4 regions of the Streptomyces sp. NPDC048650 genome follow, and region 1 is predicted to be linked to each of the others. Evidence: riboswitches for the same ligand, from Rfam matches in the RefSeq annotation. Region 1 holds a riboswitch; each other region holds the start of a gene.

What was found. Region 1 has a riboswitch for cobalamin ahead of ACGFML_RS32230 (CbtB-domain containing protein). Riboswitches for the same ligand answer to the same signal wherever they lie in the genome.
Region 2: linked by a shared signal. The riboswitch ahead of ACGFML_RS35040 (cobalamin biosynthesis protein) and the one ahead of ACGFML_RS32230 (CbtB-domain containing protein) in region 1 are both predicted to bind cobalamin.
Region 3: linked by a shared signal. The riboswitch ahead of ACGFML_RS30180 (CoA-acylating methylmalonate-semialdehyde dehydrogenase) and the one ahead of ACGFML_RS32230 (CbtB-domain containing protein) in region 1 are both predicted to bind cobalamin.
Region 4: linked by a shared signal. The riboswitch ahead of ACGFML_RS03605 (ribonucleoside-diphosphate reductase subunit alpha) and the one ahead of ACGFML_RS32230 (CbtB-domain containing protein) in region 1 are both predicted to bind cobalamin.

Annotation. Positions count from the first base shown of each region.
Region 1 is NZ_JBICVM010000016.1:26,401-30,023, forward strand. Features, by position in the region: gene ACGFML_RS32210 (methyltransferase) at 1-359, opposite strand, end outside; gene ACGFML_RS32215 (hypothetical protein) at 579-788, shown strand; gene ACGFML_RS32220 (SPW repeat protein) at 837-1,277, opposite strand; gene ACGFML_RS32225 (histidine phosphatase family protein) at 1,413-1,985, opposite strand; cobalamin riboswitch at 2,111-2,256, shown strand; gene ACGFML_RS32230 (CbtB-domain containing protein) at 2,299-2,517, shown strand; gene ribA (GTP cyclohydrolase II) at 2,740-3,393, opposite strand; gene ACGFML_RS32240 (creatininase family protein) at 3,496-3,623, shown strand, end outside.
Region 2 is NZ_JBICVM010000020.1:60,226-63,848, reverse strand. Features, by position in the region: gene ACGFML_RS35050 (caspase family protein) at 1-1,442, opposite strand, end outside; gene ACGFML_RS35045 (hypothetical protein) at 1,447-1,857, opposite strand; cobalamin riboswitch at 2,064-2,219, shown strand; gene ACGFML_RS35040 (cobalamin biosynthesis protein) at 2,349-3,308, shown strand; gene ACGFML_RS35035 (cobyric acid synthase) at 3,317-3,623, shown strand, end outside.
Region 3 is NZ_JBICVM010000013.1:140,231-143,853, reverse strand. Features, by position in the region: gene ACGFML_RS30185 (short-chain fatty acyl-CoA regulator family protein) at 1-1,393, shown strand, start outside; cobalamin riboswitch at 1,496-1,682, shown strand; gene ACGFML_RS30180 (CoA-acylating methylmalonate-semialdehyde dehydrogenase) at 1,883-3,382, shown strand; gene ACGFML_RS30175 (acyl-CoA dehydrogenase family protein) at 3,388-3,623, shown strand, end outside.
Region 4 is NZ_JBICVM010000001.1:782,668-786,290, forward strand. Features, by position in the region: gene ACGFML_RS03605 (ribonucleoside-diphosphate reductase subunit alpha) at 1-1,736, opposite strand, end outside; cobalamin riboswitch at 1,898-2,057, opposite strand; gene ACGFML_RS03610 (GNAT family N-acetyltransferase) at 2,150-2,650, opposite strand; gene ACGFML_RS03615 (hypothetical protein) at 2,649-2,807, shown strand; gene mctP (monocarboxylate uptake permease MctP) at 2,914-3,623, opposite strand, start outside.

The DNA.
Region 1 (3,623 bases):
TCTTCCAGGTGCTCCCATGCCCGGAGCATGGTGGGGTCGGTGAACATCCGGGCGAAGGAGTGCAGCGACCCGGGCCCGTCACTGCGCAGCAGGGCGCCGGCCGGGGTGACGGCGAACCGTCCCGGGGCCCGCTCGGCGAGCAGCCCCAGCCCGGCCAGCGCCCGTAACAACCTGCCCATGGCCTGTGGCCGGGCCGCGCACTGCGCCGCGACGTCCGCCGCCGTCACCGTGCCGTCGCCGATCAGATCGACGATCCGGAGGCGGACGGCGGCCCCCAGGGTGTGCGACGCCATGGCGCCGTAGGCGATCCGGGTCAGTACCTCGCGGCCCTCGTCGACCGGCCGATTCTCCTGGGACATGGGAGACACCTCTCTGTTCACGGGCACGGCGGGCGCGATCGCCGCGTTACGGACGGGGTCGCACCGGGCACAACAACGCCTGTGGCAGTGCGGCCCGTTGCCCGCCGCACCGCATCATGCGAGGTAACCCTAAGATCTCGGGATCACCGGGACAACGACCCCTGCGATCCGCCCGTGCGACGCGACCGCCGACCCACTCCGGGAGGGAGGAACACCCCTGTGTTCCCCGACGACGACCGCCGACCCGGCGACCGTGCCGGGCAGTTGAGGCGGGGCGCCGCCTGGCTGCTGCTGGCCGCCGGGCTCGTCGGGCTGGGCTCCGGCATCGCCTTCGGCCAGGGCCTGCTGATGGCGGGCGGAGTGATGCTGGCCGGGTTCTCCGGGAATCTGCTGGCCCCGGACGGCCGTCGGCCCACCCACCCTCGATGAGGGCGGGCGGGCCGACGGTCTGTCACACGCCCCGTTCCGGGGCCTGCCTCATGTCGTGCGGCGACTCTTGGCGGCCGCGCCGATGCACATCGCCCCCAGCAGGAAGGTGAGGGCTCCGATGATGATGTTGTTGAGGATCACGCCCGCGTCCGGGCCGCTGCCGACGATCCAGGGCGCGACGATCATCCACACGCCCATGGCGCACATCGCGCCACTCAGGCCGTACATGCGGTCGGGTGTGACGGTGAACCCGACGGCCAGCAGCGCGATGGCGATGCCGAGGATCAGGTTGTGGGTCAACAGTGCGGGCTGCGAGGCCGCGTAGTGGACGATCCACGGTGATGCGGCGCAGTACAGGCCGACGAGGAACACCGGCCCGTCCACGAGGATCACGTCACGTCCGCCGAGGACCCGCTCGTATCGCGCCTGCATCTCAGAAACATCGGGGTGACCTGCGAGATCTCCCCTGTGGTGTGAGACGTCGGCCATCCGACTCGCCTCCTTCGCTCCGCAAGCGTGGCCGTACCGCGGCAAAGGAACCGCGCACTCTTTATTCTGCGCTTATTTTGCGCTTATGTCGCCTTTACCCTGAAGACGATCGATACGGGCCCTCACAGCCCGCCGTCAGTCCCGACGCAGGGCCCGCCCCAACCCGAGGTTCCAGCGCCCGCCCCGGCCACTGAGCTCCGTCACGGTGAGCGGCGGTACGTCGAGCCGCCAGAAGACCTCCACGGGCCCCCGCAGGGCGCACACCGCGGCGGCACGCACCACGTCCACCTCCACCACCGCCAGGACCCGCCCGGGAGTGGCCACGAGCCCCGCGAGCCACTCCCCGGTCCGCTCGCACAGCTCGCGCAGCGACTCGCCGCCGTGCCCCGCGAAGTCCGGGTCGGACAGCCAGGCGGACACCCCTTCCCCTTCCGCCCCGGCCACCTCGGCCAGGGTTCGGCCGCGCCAGCGCCCCATCGCACAGCCCGACGGCGCCGGCTCGGACTCTCCCGGCAACCCGATCTCCGCGGCCGTACGGCGGCACCGGACGGAGGGCGAGACGGCGACGCGGTCCGCGGACGGCAGATTTCCGGCCACCGCGCGGGCCCGTCGCAGACCGGCCTCGCTCAGCGGCCCGTCGTCATCGAAACGCACCTCGCGCTGCGCGTCACCGGCGGCCGGCGAGACCAGCATCACCCGAGTTGTCATGTCCTCTTCTCTCATAGTCCGCCCGCCACGGCAACGACGTTCCCTTTCCGGTGAGTTGACGCCGCAGCGCGCCCCTCCTTGCGTCCCTCCGCCCCTCGCACGACCTTGGCCCGCCGGTCGGTACGCGATACCTTCCCGATGATATTGACGACGACATGACGGAAGCCGGTGGGATCCCGGCGCGGTCGCGCCACTGTATGTCCGGTTTTGACGCAGCCCCAGCGGGGCCGGGACCGGGCGAGCCAGACCCGACATATCGCGTGCGCACTCCACGAACCAGGGACGCGAGTTCCCCCTACCAGGAGGTCCCGCCATGGCTCAGACCATCGCACCCCCGGCCACCGGCACCATCGCCCCGGCCCCGATCCCCCTCAAGGCCATCGCCCCCTGGGCACTGTTCACCGGTGTCCTGATGCTGGTCCTGCTGTACTTCATCGGCGCGGAGCAGGGCGCCACCTCACTGCTCTCCGGAACGGACGTCCACGAGTGGGTCCACGACGGACGCCACCTCCTCGGATTCCCCTGCCACTGATCGGGATCCGGTCAACGGTGGCGGGCGGCGCGGCATTCGCGCCCGCCCACGCCGTCCTGCCGTCCTGCCGCCCGTCGACGAAGTACCGCAGGCTTCTCCGGCTCCCTGCTCCGGCGATTCCGGATGCCGCGGGTACGGCCTTCGCGGCGGCGGCCTCCTGGGCCGCCCCTGATGCGGCACCCCGATAAGGGCCCGCGACCCCGGTCGCGGGCCCTTATGCCGTCAGAACAGCCCGGGAATGCCGTCGAGATGCGGCAGATCGTGGTCGAGCCGCTCCCGTTTCGTCCGCAGATAGCGGATGTTCTCCGCACCCGGCGGCATCAGCAGCGGAACCTGTTCGGCGACGGTGACACCATGCCGCAGCAGCGCCTCCCGCTTACGCGGATTGTTCGACAGCAGCCTTACCGACCCGACGCCGAGATCCCGCAGCATTCCGGCCGCGACGCCGTATTCGCGAGCGTCGACCGGAAGTCCGAGCGCGATGTTCGCCTCGACCGTGTCCAGCCCGCCCTCCTGGAGTTTCATCGCCCGGAGCTTGGCCAACAGCCCTATCCCCCGGCCCTCGTGGCCCTGCACATACACCAGAACGCCGCGCCCGGCCGCCACGATCGCCCGCAGCGCCGCGGACAATTGGTCGCCGCATTCGCAGTGCGTGGACCCGAAGACATCTCCGGTCAGACACTCCGAATGCACCCGGGTCAGCACCTGCTGCGCCGCCACATCGCCGTACACCAAGGCCACTTGCTCGATGCCGCTGCGGACCGCGAGATAGCCGACGGCCAGAAATTCGCCGTGCGCGGTGGGCAACCGGACCTCCACCACCCGTTCGACCTGGCTGTCGTCATCGAGAGCGATACCGGCATGGAGGTCCGTCATGGCGTGATGGTACCGGGGTGGGCACCCGGTTGGCATGAGTTGGCCTGATGCCTATGCTGCGACGGCCCTGCGAACGAGCGCGACGAAAGGCCGCACCCCACCATGACCGCACCGGTACCCCGGAATTCGGCCCGCGCGCTACTGACGGCGGACACCACCCAGGACGTACGGGAGCGGCAGCCGCACTTCGCCCTCCTTCCCGTCGGAAGCTTCGAACAGCACGGCCCTTT
Region 2 (3,623 bases), on a different contig from region 1:
AGGTAGAGGCCGATGGTGTGCAGCAGGCCGGTACCGGACAGGACGGGGCTGGGCCGCAGGAGTTCGAGGTGCCCGCGGTCGGCCCCGGTGAGCAGGTCCCGCCAGGGGGCGCCGGCCCGTTCGACGTCGTCCAGCCGCTTCTTCGACGGAATGCCGACGACGAGCGGGGTGTAGGCGACCGGGCCGGTGTTGCGCAGCGTCGCGGGGGATCCGCCGGCCGGCATCAGGCGGCGGGCCTCGTCGTAGTCGGCGGTCGACTCGGGGATCCACAGGTCGGGCTGCGGGCCCGGCCGGTGGAGGGGCTCGACGCCCTTGCCGTCCGGCCCGCTCCGGCCGGTGCCCCGCGCCTCGCCCTGCCAGCGGTCGGCGGCGGCGAAGCCCTGGTCTGTCTGGTCCTTGGCGGCGGAGTAGACGGTGATCTGGGCGCGCCGGCACCCGTCGGGGTAGTCGCTCTCGCCGGACAGGGGGCGGATGTTGGCGGCGGACATCTCGTAGTCGAAGGCGACCCGGCGCAGGGTCGCCTCGGCCTCGGGGTCGGTGAGCAGCCGCAGTTCGAGGGCGGGCGGACAGGGCGGTGCGGCGCCGGGGAGGTTCAGCAGGACGACGCCCGCGGTGGCCGGCACGAAGACGATCGCCAGGGTGAGCAGGAGGCGGATCCAGTGCTGGAGCACCGGGTTGAGCCAGCGGCGTAAGCGGACCCGCAGTGGGGTCGGGGGCCGGACCTCGGGAGTGGCGAAGGAGAGGACGACGTCGTCGGTGGTGTTCTGCTTCGCCGAGCGGGGCTCCCAGACGTCGCCCATCGGGGTCCGCTCGTCGGCGAGTTCCTCGCGCAGCGCCTGTACGAGGTCGTCGAAGGCGACGAAGCGCCTGCCGGGTATGCCGCGTTCGAGGACCGCGACCACGGCGCGGGTGAAGACGCTGCCGCCGGCCGGTTCCTCGCCGCTGAAGATCCGGCGGTTGGGCTGCGCGGCCATCAGCAGCGAGAGGGGTCTGCGGCAGCGGTGGACGGCTTCGCCGGCGTTTCCGGCGTAGCAGCACTCCAGGACGACGACGATCCGGTCGGCACGGGCGTTGTCCAGGTAGGGCAGCACCGTGTCCTGCCAGGAGACGGTCTTGTGCAGCCGGGACCTCGAGGCGCCGACCATCAGCTGGAGATTGCCGCCGTCCGGGCCGACCCGGCCGTGGCCGGAGAAGTACACCAGCAGCAGGCCGCGTGCCTCGTCGGTGACGGCGTCCAGCGCCTGCTCCACCTCCCACGGCTCCTGGGCCTTGCAGACGCGGACCTCGTCCTCGGTGAACAGATCGGTGCCGGGGTCGGCAAGGACGCGCCGGAGCTGTTCGGCGTTGTCCCGCACCGCGGGCAGCGGGCGGAGGTTCTTGTAGTCGCCGACACAGATCAGCAGCGCCCGGTTGGTCTTGCCGCGCGCGTCGTATTCGGACATCCGCTCAGTCCCCGGCGGTGCTGCCGCCCTCGGCGCCGCCGAGCTCGCGCAGTGCACCGTCGCCCTCGCCGACCACGACGGCGGGTTCCTCGCCCGCGGAGCGCTCCTCCTTGCGCCGCCGCAGCCACTCCTGCAGGGCGATGGTCAGGCTCTTGGTGATCTCCGCGGCGACCGCGCCGACGACCACGAGGATCACGTCGTCCACGCCGACGGCCATGTCGGCGGGGCCGGCCTCGTCGGCGCCCTCGGCCGCCGGCCGCGGGCGCAGCGCCCAGTCGTGCCGACGGCTGGTCAGCCACGGCTCCCGCTCCAGCCACGCCCGCAGGTCCGCACCGTCCTGTTCCGGATTGTGCGTGCCTGTGATCCTGATGCGGATCTCCTGGCGGATCTCGTCTCGGTCAGCGCTGTCCGGCATCCCCCGGCCCCCCTTCCGGCGGGCCCCATCGCCCACCGTGCACCAGATGGTGGCGCGGGACCGGGCCCAGGGGCAACCGTCGGTGACGCACCGGACACCCTGTGGCCCGCGCCACACCCCCTGCCACAGGGCTGCGTCGCAGGTCAAGGGTGAGTTGACGGGCATTCGCGGGGCGTGGTGGACTGCCCGGGCCATTCGGCGACAGCTGAGGAAGTCCGGTGCGAATCCGGCGCGGTCCCGCCACTGTCACCGGGGAGCGTTCCTCCAGCGAAGGTCACGGTCCGTCGCGCGCCTGCCCGAAGGGGTCGGTGGGTACGGACTGGAAGGCCGGGGGAAGCGCCGATCCGGGAGCCAGGAGACTCTTGTCGCCGTCACGTCGAGCCAGGGCGCGGACCCTGAGTGAGGACATATCACCATGCCCGGCCGCCGTTCGAGATGCCCGCGCCCTGCCGTCGCCGTGTCCCTTCGAGGCCAGACGGCGGCCTGATCCGATGCGCGGCGAACACGCGGCCTACGCGTGCGGCGCGGCCCTCGGCTTCCTCGGTGACCTGATCGTGGCGGACCCTCGGCGCGGCCATCCGGTGGCCGCCTTCGGCCGGGCCGCGGGCGCCGTCGAGCGTCGACTGTGGCGCGACCACCGCGGATACGGGGCGGCGCACGCACTGTTGTGCGCGGGCGGCGCGGCCGCCGGTGCCGCACTCCTGCAGCGCGCCGTGCACGGCAGCCTCCCGGCGCGGACCGCGGTGACCGCCGCGACCGTCTGGGCGGTGCTCGGCGGCACCTCGCTCGGCCGGGAGGCGCGGGCGGTCGGCGGTGCGCTGGAGGCGGGCGACCTGGACGTGGCGCGGGAGCGGCTGCCGCATCTGTGCGGCCGCGATCCGCAGGCGCTGGACGGCCCGCAGATGGCCCGCGCGGTGGTGGAGTCGGTCGCGGAGAACACCTCGGACGCGGTGGTGGGCGCCCTGGTGTGGGGCGCGCTCGGCTCGGTGCCCGGCCTGGTGGCGTTCCGTGCCGTGAACACCCTGGACGCGATGGTCGGTCACAGGTCGCCGCGCTACCGGCGGTTCGGCTGGGCCTCGGCCCGCCTCGACGACGTGGCCGGGTGGCCCGGCTCCCGGCTGACCGCCGCGCTGACCGTCCTCGCGGGCCCCGACCGGCGCGGTGCGCTGCGGGCCTGGCGGGCCGACGGTGGTGCGCACCCGAGCCCCAACGCGGGCCCGGTGGAGGCTTCGTTCGCGGGCGCGCTCGGCGTCCGGCTGGGCGGCACCCTGACCTACGGCGGCCGGGTGGAACACCGCCCGGTGCTCAACGGCGCGGCGCCGCCACCGGACGTGGCCGACATCGCACGGGCGGTGCGGCTCTCGCGGCGGGTGAACGCTCTGGCGCTGGCGGCGACGGTGGCGGGACGGCTGGCGTTCGGCGCCGCACGGCTCAGGAGGAGGACCCGGTGAACGGGCACATGACGGGAGCGGCTCCGGCCCTCGGCGGTGGTCTGCTGGTGGCCGGTACGACGTCCGACGCGGGCAAGAGCGTGGTGACGGCGGGCATCTGCCGCTGGCTGGCCCGGCAGGGCGTGCGCGTGGCGCCGTTCAAGGCGCAGAACATGTCGCTCAACTCCTTCGTGACGCGCGAGGGGGCGGAGATCGGGCGGGCGCAGGCGATGCAGGCGGCCGCGGCGCGGGTGGAGCCGACCGCGCTGATGAACCCCGTACTGCTCAAGCCGGGCAGCGACCGCAGCAGCCAGGTGGTGCTGCTGGGCAAGCCGG
Region 3 (3,623 bases), on a different contig from region 1:
CGGAGCGCGCCTGCGCCGGCTTCGCGAGGACCGGCGCCTGAGCCAGGCCGCCCTGGCACGCATGCTGGAGATCTCGCCCAGCTACTTGAACCAGATGGAACACGACTCGCGTCCGCTGACCGTCCCGGTCCTGCTCCGCCTCACCGAGGTGTTCGGCGTCGATGCGGGGTTCTTCTCCGAGCGCGACACCACCCGGCTGGTCGCCGATCTGCGCGACGCTCTCGCCAACGAGATCACCGCCGACCGGGTCTCGCCCGCCGACATCGCGGAACTCGCCTCCCGTATCCCGGCCGTGGCCGGATTGCTGGTCGACCTCGGCCGCCGCAACCACCAACTCGCCGAGCGCCTGGCCGAAGCCGCGGAAGGAAGGGGGCAGACCGTTTCCGCACTGCCGCGCTCCGCCCACGAGGAGATCCGTGAATTCTTCTACCGCCGCCGGAACTACCTCCACGACACCGATCTCGCCGCCGAGGAACTCGCCACCGAGATCGGTATCCGCCCCGGTGAGGTCGTACGCGTTCTGACCGCCCGGCTGGCGGAACGCCACGGCGTGCAGGTCTCGGCGGCGGACTCGCGCGTTCTGCATCACTACGACGACGCCCGCCGCGTCCTGAGCCTGTCGGGCCGGCTGCGCCCCGGTCAGCAGGCGTTCCGGATGGCCACGCAGCTGGCGTTCCTCGAATGCGACGACGAGCTGTCCCGCCTCGCCTCGGAGGACTTTCCCCCGGACTCGGACGCCTGGTCGCTGGCCCGCATCGGCATCGCCAACTACTTCGCGGCCGCGCTGATCCTCCCCTATCGCCGCTTCCACGCGACGGCCGAGGAGGCGCGCTACGACATCGAACGGCTCACCGACCAGTTCGGCCTTGGATACGAGACGGTCTGTCACCGCCTGAGCACCCTCCAGCGCCCGCGACTGCGGGGTGTGCCGTTCTCGTTCGTCCGGGTGGACCGCGCGGGCAACATGTCCAAACGGCAGTCGGCGACCGGCTTCCACTTCTCCCGGGCGGGCGGCACCTGTCCGCTGTGGAACGTCTATGAGGCGTTCGCCACCCCCGGCCGGATCCATGTGCAGATCGCCGGGATGCCGGACGGGCAGCGCTACCTGTGGACCGCGCGCGCGATCACCCGGCACCGCGGCGGCTGGGGTGAGCCCGGCAAGACCTTTGCCATCGGCCTCGGCTGCGAGGTCCGACACGCCTCCCGGCTCGTCTACTCGGACGGCCTGGACCTCGGCAACGCCGCGGCGGCCACCCCGATCGGCATGGGCTGCCGCATCTGCGAACGCATCGACTGTCCGCAGCGGGCGGTACCACCGCTGGACCGCCGGCTCGCGGTGGACGAGAACAGCAGCACGTTCGTGCCGTACCCCGTCGCGGAACCGGACGCCTGAACGCGCGTGCAGAGGCCGGGTACGGGCGGCGGTCTCCGGTGTCCGGAAGCGCGATGTGCGGTCGCGCCGCCCGTGGCGGGGTGGACTTACTAGGACGTCCAACTATATGTTCGGGGGCAAGGCCCGCGGTGCAGGGAAGCCGGTGCGATTCCGGCGCGGTCCCGCCACTGTGACCGGGGAATGCGCTCCCCGAAAGAGACCGGCCACTGACGGAGAAGTCCGTCGGGAAGGCCGGGGAGCGTGTGCTGATCCGGGAGTCAGGATACCGGCCGCGGGGTGTTCCGTGTTGTCCACGAGGATGGAGCAGACACGCATGGCACCGGTGCGCACCTACGCCCCTGGCCGGCGAACCCGGCGGGTACCGATCACTGACACCTGACGGTCGCCCAGCCCTGCGCTTCTCGCGCTGCCCCCGCATGCACGCCACCCGGCGTCCGTGTCGGGCCGGCGCGCCATCCCCGGATCTCACCTGACGGAGAGCAGGCTTTCATGGTCCGTGAACTGGCACATTTCATCGGCGGCAAGCACACCCCGGGCACCTCGGGGACGTACGGCGACGTGTACGACCCCAACACCGGCGAGGTACAGGCCCGCGTCCCGCTCGCCGACCGCGCCGAGACCGAGGCGGCGATCGCCGACGCCGCACAGGCCCAGCACGAATGGGGCGCGTGGAACCCGCAGCGCCGCGCCCGGGTGCTGCTGAAGTTCCTCCAACTGGTCGAAGGGGAGCGGGAGTCGCTGGCCCGCCTGCTGTCCTCCGAACATGGCAAGACGGTCGCCGACGCGCACGGAGACCTGCAACGCGGTCTGGAGGTCGTCGAATTCGCCGCCGGCATCCCGCATCTGCTCAAGGGCGAGTTCACCGACAACGCCGGCACCGGAATCGATGTGCACTCCCTGCGCGCCCCCATCGGCGTCACCGCCGGCATCACCCCGTTCAACTTCCCCGCGATGATCCCGCTGTGGAAGGCCGCGCCCGCGCTGGCCTGCGGCAACTCCTTCATCCTCAAGCCCTCCGAGCGCGATCCCTCCGTACCGCTCCGGCTCGCCGAGCTGTTCCTGGAGGCCGGCCTCCCACCGGGCGTCCTCAACGTCGTCAACGGGGGGAAGGAAGCGGTCGACACGCTGCTGACGGACCCGCGGGTCGGCGCGCTCGGCTTCGTCGGCTCGACCCCGATCGCCGCGCACATCTACGCCACCGCGGCCGCGCACGGCAAGCGCGCCCAGTGCTTCGGCGGCGCCAAGAACCACCTGATCGTGATGCCGGACGCCGACCTCGACCAGGCAGTCGACGCACTGATCGGCGCGGGCTACGGCTCGGCGGGGGAGCGCTGCATGGCGATCTCCGTGGCCGTCCCGGTCGGCGAGCGGACCGCCGACGCCCTGGTGGAGCGCCTGAAGGAGCGCATCGGGCAGCTGCACATCGGCCGTTCCGACGACCCAGATGCCGACTTCGGGCCCCTGGTCGGCCGAGACGCCCTCGACCGGGTACGCCGCTACGTCGACATCGGCGTCAACGAGGGCGCCGAACTGGTCGTGGACGGACGCGGCTTCACCCTCGCCGGACACGAGAACGGCTTCTTCGCCGGCCCCTCGCTCTTCGACCGCGTCACCCCGCAGATGCGCGTCCACCGGGAAGAGATCTTCGGCCCCGTCCTGTGCGTGGTGCGCGCCGCCGACTACGAGGAGGCCGTGCGCCTGCCCAGTGAGCACCCGTACGGCAACGGCGTGGCGATCTTCACCCGTGACGGCGACACCGCCCGCGACTTCACCCGCCGGGTGAACACCGGCATGGTCGGCGTGAACGTGCCCATCCCGGTCCCGGTCGCCTACCACACCTTCGGCGGCTGGAAGCGCTCCGGATTCGGCGACCTCAACCAGCACGGACCGGACGCGATCCGCTTCTACACGCGCACCAAGACCGTCACCTCGCGCTGGCCCTCCGGGGCCAAGGAGGGCGCGAGCTTCACCCTCCCGACCATGAAGTGAGCGCCATGACCACCACCATGCTCACCGACGACCAACTCGCCCTCGTCGAGGCCACTCTCGACTTCACCCAGGACCAGCTGACCCCGCACGCCGTGCGGTGGGACCAGGACAAGCACTTCCCCGTGGACGTGCTGCGCAAGGCCGCGGGCATCGGGCTCGGTGGCGTCTACGTGCGGGAGCGGGCCGGCGGCAGCGGACTCAGCCGCGCCGACGGCGTCCTGGTCTTCGAGACGCTGGCCTC
Region 4 (3,623 bases), on a different contig from region 1:
CGCTGGGCGAGGTCGGCGGACGCCTCGTACGCGGCGAGCATGATCCGCTCGGAGATCCGGGTGGACAGCTCCTTGGCCTCGGCCGAGTCGAACGGCAGCCGCAGCCGGAAGAAGACGTCCTGGAGGCCCATCAGGCCCAGACCGACCGGCCGCCAGCGGGAGTTGGAGGCCCCGGCCTGCTCGGTCGGGTAGAAGTTGATGTCCACCACGCGGTCGAGGAAGGTGACGGCCGTGCGGACCGTGGCGTCCAGCCGCTCCCAGTCCATCGCCTCCTCCCAGCCCGCGGCCTCGTCGCTCAGGTGCGCGGCGAGGTTCACCGATCCGAGGTTGCAGACGGCGGTCTCCCCGTCGTTCGTCACCTCCAGGATCTCGGTGCACAGGTTGGAGGAGTGCACGACCTTGCCGGGCTCGGCGGTCTGGTTGGCGGTGCGGTTGGCGGCGTCCTTGAACGTCATCCAGCCGTTGCCGGTCTGCGCCAGGGTGCGCATCATGCGGGAGTACAGCACCCGCGCCGGAATCTGCTTGAGCGCACGGCCGTCGGCCTCGGCCCTGCGGTACGCGGCGTCGAACTCCTCGCCCCACAGGTCCACCAGCTCCGGGGTGTCGGAGGGCGAGAACAGCGACCAGTCGGCGTCCGCCTCCACGCGGCGCATGAACTCGTCCGGGATCCAGTGGGCGATGTTCAGGTTGTGCGTCCGGCGGGCCTCCTCACCGGTGTTGTCGCGCAACTCGAGGAACTCCTCGATGTCCGCGTGCCAGGTCTCCAGGTAGACACAGGCGGCACCCTTGCGCCGGCCGCCCTGGTTGACGGCCGCGACCGAGGCGTCCAGCGTGCGCAGGAACGGCACGATGCCGTTGGAGTGCCCGTTGGTGCCGCGGATCAGCGAACCCCGGGCGCGGATACGGGAGTACGACAGGCCGATGCCGCCCGCGTGCTTCGACAGCCGGGCGACCTGGTGGTACCGGTCGTAGATCGAGTCCAGCTCGTCCAGCGGCGAGTCCAGCAGATAGCAGGAGGACATCTGCGGGTGGCGGGTGCCGGAGTTGAAGAGGGTCGGGGACGAGGGCAGGTAGGAGAGCGTGCTGGTCAGCCGGTACAGCTCGGCGACATCGGCCAGCGCCCGCTCGGAGTGGTCCTCGGCGAGGCCGCAGGCCACCCGGAGCAGGAAGTGCTGGGGCGTCTCGATGACCTGCCGGGTGAGGGGGTGCCGCAGGAGGTAGCGGGAGTGCAGGGTGCGCAGCCCGAAGTAGCCGAACCGGTCGTCGGCGCCGTCCGCCAGGGCCTTGTCCACGAGCCCGTTCAGCCGGTCCGCGTGCGTGCGGACGAACTCCGCGGTCCCGTCGGCGATCAGGCCCTCGCGGTGGCCGGTCGCGACCGAGGCGGAGAAGCCGGTGGCGCCCTGGCCGGCGGCCTCCTCGGCGATGGCGAGGGTGAGCAGTCGCGCGGCGAGCCGGGAGTACTGCGGCTCGTCACCGATCAGTCCGGCCGCGGCCTCGATGGCCAGCGAGCGCAACTCGGCCTCGTCCGAGCCCGGGTGCCGGCCGCGCAGCGCGGCGGCGGCCACCTTTCCGGGGTCGGTCGCGGTCAGGTCCGCGGTCAGCTCGGTCAGGGTGCGCAGCAGGGCGACGCCCGGTGCGTCCGTCCCCGGCGTGCCGTTCGCGGAAGCGCCGGGTGCGGCCACCACGGGCGGCACGACCTCGGCGTCTGACGCGGGCTCCGTTGGCGCGATGGTCACGTGATGCTCTCCCTCACTCGGCGGGGGCCGGGAGGGCGGCGGCGCGACGGGCGCACGCGGGCATGCCGCACCCCCGTACGGGCAGGGGTGCGCGGGCACACCGCGCGGCGTCCACCGGCCCAACCCTCGGGGCCCGGACGTAGCGACGTCCGCACCGATGGCGGTGCGGGCGTACTGTCGGCAGGTCCTCGGACTTTCTGGACGCGCGAGCTGGCCGTAAGGCAACCTGGGCGCGCTCGTACACCGTTGCGGGACAGTTCCGGATTCCCACCGGATTTCCCTGCGGCGACAGCGAGACGAGCATACATCTTGTGCTGCTCCCCGCACGCACCCCCACATCTTGTGTCGTCGCCGGATTGTATTCCCACAGACGTGCGAACGCCGCCGGGGCGCGGGAGGGCCCTGGAAGCCGCTCAGTCGAGCTCGCGGACGAAGGCCCAGAGTGTGATGTCCGGCACCGGATCCCAGTCCCGCTCCCCGGCGCGGAGGAAGCCCAGGCGGCGATAGAGCCGGTGGGCGGGCAGCAGATGCCGCTGGCTGGAGAGCACCATCGCCCGCAGCCCGAGCCTCCGTGCACGCTCCAGGCAAGCCCTCACCAGTGCCGCCCCGACGCCCCGCCCGCGCCCCTCGGCCCGCACCGCCAGCATCCGGAACTCGCCCTCCCCGGGGCCCGCCAGATCCGCGTACGGACTGCCGTACGCGGCGAAGGTGACCGCGCCCAGCAGCGCCCCGTCCGCCGCCTCGGCCACCAGCACCTCGGCGTGCTCCGCGCGGTGCGCGACCTTCCGCAGCTCGGCCGCGTAGGGGTCGTCCTCCCCGAACACCAGCAGCCCGTCGGCCAGATAGACCTGCATCAAGAGGTCACCGACGGCGGTGAATTCGGCCTGCCGGGCGGGCCTGATCGTGATGTCCATGCGGTGCAGTGTGGCTGTCGGTGGCCCCGCGTTCAGTGAACCCGACGCCGGCCGCTACGAGAACGTCCACACCGTTCCCTACGGCACATCGCTCGCCCTGCCGGAGCCGGTCGGCATCACGCTCGACACCGAGCCGCTGAAGGACCGGGTGAGCTGACCGCCCGCCCCGCCACGCGAACGGGCCGCCGCGTCCCCGAGGGATGCGGCGGCCCGAAGGCGGCAGTGGTGCGGTGCCCGGCGGTCGTTCGGTGCCGGGCGGCGGCTCAGTGCCCGGCCGGTGCCTCCGCGGTGGCCGGCGGCAGGTCCGGGGTGACGCCCTTGTCGCCGACGTCCGCGGTGTAGTCCGCGGGGCTGGTCTCGTCGACGCCGTCCGGTGCCTTCACGGCCTTCAGGACGAAGGTCAGCACGACCGAGACCACGACGTTCAGCACGAACGCGGTCAGGCCGATGTAGCCGATCTCGCCGATGCCGGGGATCGCCTTGCTGGAGCCGCCGAAGTGGGCCTGGGTGGGGCTCGCCACGCCGTAGGCCGCGAGGGTGCCGTAGAGCATGCCGACGGCCCAGCCGGCCAGCAGGGCCCAGCGGTGGAACCAGCGGGTGAACAGGCCGCCGACCAGGGAGGGCATGGTCTGCAGGATCCAGATGCCGCCCAGCAGCTGGAAGTTGATGGCGACGGTCTTGTCCATGGTGAGGACGAAGACGAGCGCGCCCACCTTCACCAGCAGCGAGACCAGCTTGGCGACCTTGTGCTCCTGCGCCGCGGTCGCGTCCGGCTTGAGGAAGTCCTTGTAGACATTGCGGGTGAAGAGGTTGGCCGCGGCGATGGACATGATGGCGGCCGGTACGAGCGCGCCGATGCCGATCGCGGCGAAGGCGACGCCGGAGAACCAGCTCGGGAACATGTCCTCGAACAGCTGCGGAATGGCCAGCTGAGGGTTGCCCTTGATGTCCGTGCCGGCCTTGATCGCCATGA